DNA from 3 places in the Pseudoalteromonas sp. Angola-30 genome. Region 3 is predicted to be linked to each of the others. Evidence: predicted binding sites of a transcription regulator. Region 3 holds the regulator's gene; each other region holds the start of a gene.
The links. Region 3 encodes FliA, which starts transcription of late flagellar genes. Its sites were predicted from a motif close to CTAAAGNTNNNNNNNNNNNNGCCGATA; they were not measured.
Positions count from the first base shown of each region.

Region 1: PSH54_RS13820 (VC2046/SO_2500 family protein) is a predicted target of FliA. The motif match lies at 1,078-1,104, and genes of this name have one in related genera.
Region 2: PSH54_RS20065 (DUF5610 domain-containing protein) is a predicted target of FliA. The motif match lies at 870-896, and genes of this name have one in related genera.

Region 1 is NZ_JAQREI010000011.1:45,675-47,946, reverse strand. Features, by position in the region: gene PSH54_RS13835 (M48 family metallopeptidase) at 95-745, shown strand; tRNA gene PSH54_RS13830 (tRNA-Tyr) at 809-893, opposite strand; tRNA gene PSH54_RS13825 (tRNA-Tyr) at 942-1,026, opposite strand; gene PSH54_RS13820 (VC2046/SO_2500 family protein) at 1,139-1,666, shown strand; gene PSH54_RS13815 (DUF6172 family protein) at 1,857-2,159, shown strand.
Region 2 is NZ_JAQREI010000028.1:2,448-4,719, forward strand. Features, by position in the region: gene PSH54_RS20065 (DUF5610 domain-containing protein) at 1-840, opposite strand, end outside; gene trmA (tRNA (uridine(54)-C5)-methyltransferase TrmA) at 1,006-2,103, shown strand; gene PSH54_RS20075 (DUF523 domain-containing protein) at 2,114-2,272, opposite strand, start outside.
Region 3 is NZ_JAQREI010000012.1:49,833-52,104, reverse strand. Features, by position in the region: gene PSH54_RS14520 (protein phosphatase CheZ) at 1-358, opposite strand, end outside; gene cheY (chemotaxis response regulator CheY) at 374-757, opposite strand; gene PSH54_RS14510 (RNA polymerase sigma factor FliA) at 799-1,509, opposite strand; gene PSH54_RS14505 (MinD/ParA family ATP-binding protein) at 1,536-2,272, opposite strand, start outside.

The DNA of each region.
Region 1 (2,272 bases), on a different contig from region 3:
TGATTAAATAAGGCTTTATAATACGCTTTTATTTATATTTAGAGCATACACCTTGTTTGAGTATCAGCTAAAACGCAGTGCAAGGCGTAAAACAGTGGCAATAAAAGTTAGCCAAAAATTAGTTACTGTTTATGCGCCTACACACGTGCCAAAACTACAAATAGAACAATGGCTGTTTAGTAAAAATGAGTGGGTAACTGCGCAATTGCATAAACAACTTAACGCCATTGATACTCAACAACACCCGTTTAAAAACCAGCAAATAATGGTTTTTGCTAAGCCATATACCATTACTTTTGCAAAAGGGACACGCTCGCATGTTCAGCAATCTGATAGCGTATTTACTATTTACACTTCTAATCGAGTAAAAAAACAGCCTGAAAAACGCAAGCAGTTACTTTGCCTTGCCCTTGAAGAAGTGCTAACAAACTACATTGAAATGCGTTTAGCTTATTATTGCCAACAGATGTCAGAAGCATTACCGACTAAATTGACGATTGGAAGTTATAAACGTAAGTGGGGGAGTTGTAATTCTCGGCGAGAGCTAACCTTTAGCCTTAACCTTGTTGGGGCGCCTCATCATATAATTGATTATGTTATTGTGCACGAATTGGCTCATTTAAAGTATTTGAACCACAGCAGCGCTTTTTGGAAGCGCGTAGCTAATTTTTATCCCGATTATAAATCTGCATCAGCATGGCTTAAAAACCACGGAGCAACATTACAGTGGGTATTTGATAATTAGTCTAAAAATGAAGTTTTAAATAGTAATGAAAAAGATATAGAAAAGGATACTGAAGATAAGAAGTGGTGGAGGGAGCTGGATTCGAACCAGCGAAGGCTGAGCCGTCAGATTTACAGTCTGATCCCTTTGGCCGCTCGGGAACCCCTCCACACTATTTTGTTACATTTGGCCCCACTTAACTTAGCGGTAAGAAAAGTGGTGGAGGGAGCTGGATTCGAACCAGCGAAGGCTGAGCCGTCAGATTTACAGTCTGATCCCTTTGGCCGCTCGGGAACCCCTCCAATGCAACGGCGCTGATAATAGCAAACTGCGTATTTAAGTAAAGAAAAAAGCTAAAGAAATTTGAAATAAAGCCGATAAATATCTATCAGTTATCATAATCGGCTAAAGACTATGCAAATCGATGATTTGTTAATCACAGAGAGTCAACTAAAGACCAGGCTAAATAAAAGTGTGCATGAAAATCGCAGAGGCGAATTCTCACTTTTATTAGCGATGCTATCGCACGATGCGCTGGATTTTAGTCAATTTCACTTGCCAAAAAGTGAAACGCATAGTGCTTATGTAGACGAAGAACAGTTAAGGGAGCGCTTTGGTGCTGGACCAAAGCAATTATTAGCTCCCGAAAAATTTGATATGACCATAGGGCAAGAGCACGCGTCGGTGATTGTTCAACAAGGCGAGCAAGCAGGCATGAAAGCAATAAAATTAAGCCACTGCTTAAACCCTGAGCCACTAGCGATTAGAGATGACAAGTTACATATTCCTTTAACAGTAATCGATAATTGTGAACTATCAGTACGCAGGCGCTTAAATGACACGCACACCGCGCTTGCAAGTCCACAAATGGACGCCGCGGCATTTTATGACGATTTAACTAATGAGGCTATACATAAGCCATTGCTTGTTGCTAACGCATAAAAATAATTTAACACTTGTGCGTTTTAAAAGCCTAAAACACCTTATATTTAATAACCGGTTATGCAATAAAATAGAACAATTCTTTTTTTGTTTAAAAAAAGCATCCACAAATTAAATGCAATTGCTATAATGGCTGCAAATGGTATGACTTGAGTGCCATTATCATTAAATCAAGGTAATTAGGAACGTAATGAAGAAAACATTCACGCTAAATCATGAGAAAATCAAATACCCTCGTATGGTTGATGCTGCAAAGCATGAAGTGAAAAAATATTTGAAAAGAGAGCGCAATAAAACGCTACCTGTTGAAGCTGATTACTGGGCGTTTGACTGTAAGTTTGGCACAAGTGCCGATGATGCCGAAGTTGTTCACGTAGCTGAAATTAACAACAAGATCAGCGAAATCGAAAAGCAGGCGCTTACTTCATTCTATGTTGAGATTTTAGCTAGACCTGCGCAGCGTGAATCGTTCGATCTAGATGATGATGAATAAACCAATAGCAATATTGTAGAAAATGGACCTAGATGGTCCATTTTTTGTTTATGGCAGTTATTAACATGTTTAGTGGTATAGAGTAGCGCTTAAATAAAAAGCTATTTTTATGC
Region 2 (2,272 bases), on a different contig from region 3:
TGAAAATGCAACGAGTTGCTCACTGCCTAAGCTCAGCTCTTGTGCTTTTTCAAATGCTTCATCCAAATCACCACTAAAGAATGTTTTACTTACACCTTGTAGTTCTTCCATCATGGCATTAATAGCATCTTGCTCTTGTTCGTTTAAATCACCATTAACTGACATTGAAAAAGACAGCTCTCGAGATTGCGACGATGAGCTGGCAAACGATTCGCTGTTATTGCTTTGTTGATACCCGCTCGCTGTTTGAGACTCATATGCATCAGCAAAGCTAATACTGACCTCATCACCTTCGGCCGTTGTAAACTTATACTCGGCATTGCTGCTCATACTTACATATTGTGCTTGGCTTACGCTAACACTGGCCGCTTGTGGGTTAAATAGGGTTTGCTCAAACTCATCAAGTCCCTCAAAAATGCCTTCTTTTGACTTGTCGATTCCCTCTTGCATTTCTTCGTTAAATACACCGGTGCCTTTTAGCTCATCAACTGCTTCGTCTATACCGGTTTGAACACCTGTGCGCGCATCATCTAACATATTTTTTAATTTATCGTCATCGGCACCATTGGCTTTGGCTTTATTAACTGCGCCAGATACAAAGTCGAGTACATTTTTTACTATTTCATCAAAATCGAATAAAGGTTTATCGGCTTGTTTTTGCTCAACAGGTAAACCTAGTTGCTCTGCCATTTTGTCGCCAAGCACTTTTGCAGCAAGTTCTCTGCCTCGCTGTAATGAACTTTCTTGCGGAGATTGGATTGTTGGCTGCTGTAGCGCCTCTTTATTATTGAATTTGTTTACGTTGTTGTTTGGCGTATAGCCATAATTACCGATTTTCATGATCCACCTCCGTTACGTACTTAGCTTATTATCGGCTAATAGTGACAAAACTAAAGTGCATGTTTAAAAAAACAGCAACTTTATTATCAGCAAAACTAGACAAATACTGCTCGCTCCCTACAATAGCGCCGATAAATAGATCTCATAGATAAGGTAGTAGCATTAATGGCAGTGATTAAAATAGATACCACACAGTACGATACGCAGCTAAATGAAAAAGAGCAGCGTATTACGTCGCAATTTAAGCGATTTGGTGTGCAAGCGTTAGAGGTGTTTAGCTCAGAGCCAATTAACTACCGCCAACGTGCTGAATTTAGAGTATGGCACGATGGGGATGATCTATTTCATATTATGTTTGATCAGGCCACGAAAGAAAAAATTCGCGTCGACACCTTTGACCCTGCCGCGCCATTAGTTGGTGAAGTTATGCAGGTGATGATTGATAATTTAAAGTCGTGTGAAGTATTACGTCGTAAGCTGTTTCAAATCGATTATTTATCGTCATTAAGTGGCGAGATTTTAGTAAGCTTGCTTTATCACAAACCACTCGATGAGCAGTGGCTGACTGAAATAAAAGCCCTGAAAGAAAAACTGAGCAGCAAATACAACATTGACTTTATCGGTCGTGCGCGCAAACAAAAAGAAGTACTAGGCAATGATTTTGTTACTGAGCGTTTAACCGTAAACGGCCAGGAGCTTATTTATCAACAAGTAGAAAATAGCTTTACGCAACCTAATGCTAAAGTGAATATAAAAATGCTGGAGTGGGCACAAGACTTATGTAAACCACTGAGTAATGATCTGCTGGAACTTTACTGTGGTAATGGTAATTTCTCTATTGCATTGGCGGGTTCGTTTAATCGCGTATTGGCTACTGAAATATCTAAGTCTTCTGTGCATTCAGCGCAATACAACATTGCTAAAAATAAGGTAGATAACTTAGATATAATTCGTATGTCGAGTGAAGAGTTTACCCAGGCAATGAATGGCGAACGTACCTTTTCGCGTTTAGAGGGGATAGATTTAAAAAGTTACGATTGCCAAACTATTTTAGTCGACCCTCCACGCGCAGGTATGGATACCCTTACCTGTGACTTAGTAGCCAACTACGAGAACATTATTTATATATCGTGCAACCCAGAAACGCTTGAGCGCGATTTAGATCATTTAACCCGTACTCATAATGTTAAGCGCTTTGCGATATTTGATCAGTTCCCTTATACGCATCACATAGAATCGGGTGTTTTCTTACAAAGAAAATAGTGAGTTAATATTATAATGCCAGCACCTTTATAAGTGCTGGTATTTGATTTTCACTAAACACTTCAATTTGATGCTCCATCAGCAACTTAGCAGTCATACCCATGCCCTGTACTTTTACCCCACTATGGCTACCATCGTAAATTGTATTTCTACCACACGAAGGGCTCGA
Region 3 (2,272 bases):
GCTTAATATGTGCAATTTCATCTGCTAGCTGCTGCGCAATAGGAAGGCTTGCTTCGACCGCATCCATTGTCTTATTAGCTGCATTTTCTGTCATTTCCATGACATAGTTTAAGCGCTTTTTCGCATCCGGTATTGCATCAGTGGTTAAATCGGTTAAACGCGTATCAAGTTCAAAGCTTTTAAGGGCTTCGTGTAATTGGCGTGTTAACTTACCTACTTCAGCAAAAAGCTGCGATTGCTCTTGAGAGGCAGTATCTAAAATTAATTGATCTGCTTTATCTTGCTCACCGTTTTCTAAAAAAACGACGAGCTGACGAGCTTGTTCTAAAGTAATTTGAGGCGCAGCTGGTGCTGACATAAGCCTCTCCTCTCATTAACCTAAGCGTTCAAACACTTTTTCTAATTTAGTTTTCAAAGTACCAGCAGTAAATGGCTTAACAATATAGCCATTAACACCTGCTTGCGCTGCCGCTATTATTTGTTCTTTTTTAGCTTCTGCCGTCACCATTAAAACCGGAATATGTTTTAATTTTTCGTCAGCTCTAATGGCTCTTAGCAAGTCAATACCCTGCATGCCTGGCATGTTCCAATCGGTTACAACAAAGTCAAAAACCTGATTTTGCAACATAGGTAATGCTGTAGAACCATCGTCAGCTTCTTGAACATTCGTGAACCCTAGGTCACGCAACAGATTTTTTATAATACGTCTCATTGTAGAGAAATCATCAACAACAAGAATTTTCATGTTTTTATCCAAAACATCCTCCGGTGAGGTCTTAACCTATAATTTACTTACTACTAGTTTATCCAGTCATTGATTTTTGCTTTGAGCTTAATCATCGCCTGACCATGTATCTGACTTACACGCGATTCACTTACATCGAGTATATGCCCAATTTCTTTTAAATTCATTTCATCGTTGTAATACAAAGAAAGCACCATTGCATCTCGCTCTGGTAAAGACTTTATTGCCTCTAACAATGAATTATTAAACCGTTCATTTTTAACATTATTAAATGGTTTGTCTAGCGCTAAATCTTGACCTGCAGGGCTAATAACATCTTCATCTACCCCTAGATCTTCTATACCAAGCACTTTACTGGAATTAACATCATTTAAAATATGATGGTATTCTTCTAGCGAAATATCAAGTTTTTCAGCTACTTCAGTATCTTTTGGTTCTCTATTTAAGTTATTTTCTAATTCTGTGATAGTTTCGGCTACTAATCGGCTTTTACGGTGCACCGAACGTGGTGCCCAATCCCCTCTGCGCATTTCATCAAGCATAGCGCCGCGGATACGAATACCAGCAAACGTTTCAAAGCTTGCCCCTTTACTGGCGTCAAAGTTTTTTGAGGCCTCGATAAGGCCAATCATTCCCGATTGGATTAAGTCATCAAGCTGAACGCTAGGAGGAAGACGAGCTATTAAATGGCACGCCACTTTTTTGACAAGCGACGCGTGCTTTTCAACAATCACATTTAAATTTTGTGTTGATTGATATCCCATAGCTCTTTTCACCGATGTTGTCATAATCAGCCGTTTACTAGCTTCTCAATGAAAAACTCTAAATGTCCTGAAGGTTGATTAGGTATAGGCCATTTTACTGCTTTTGTCGCTAATGTTTTAAACGCGACTGCTGCTGGTGAATTAGGGAAAAGATCGACAATTACTTTTTGTTTACGCGTAGATTTACGCATATTTTCATCATATGGAATAGTCGCAACAAGCTCCATAGACACATCTAAAAAGCGGTCTGTTACTTTAGAGAGCTTTGCAAAAAGCTCTTGACCCTCGCGCATACTGCGCACCATGTTTGCAACAATTTTAAATTTATAAACGCCATGCTCGCGGCTAAGTACTTTAATAAGCGCGTAGGCATCAGTAATAGAGGTCGGCTCGTCGCACACCACCACCATGACATCTTGCGCTGCACGAGAAAAACTCAGCACCATGTCAGAAATACCAGCGGCGGTATCTACAATTAAAATATCAAATTCGGTATTAAGCTCACTAAAGGCACGAATTAACCCAGCATGCTCAGATGGGGTTAGCTCCACCATACTTTGCGAGCCTGATGTAGCAGGCACAATTTTAATACCGCCTGGGCCTTCAACTAAAATCTCGTCAAGTTCGCACTCACCTGAAAGGACATGAGATAAGTTTTTTTCAACACGTAGTCCTAGCATTACATCACAATTAGCTAGGCCTAAATCGGCATCTAATACTAATACACGATTACCCTGCTGCCCTAAAGCAATAGCAGTATTTA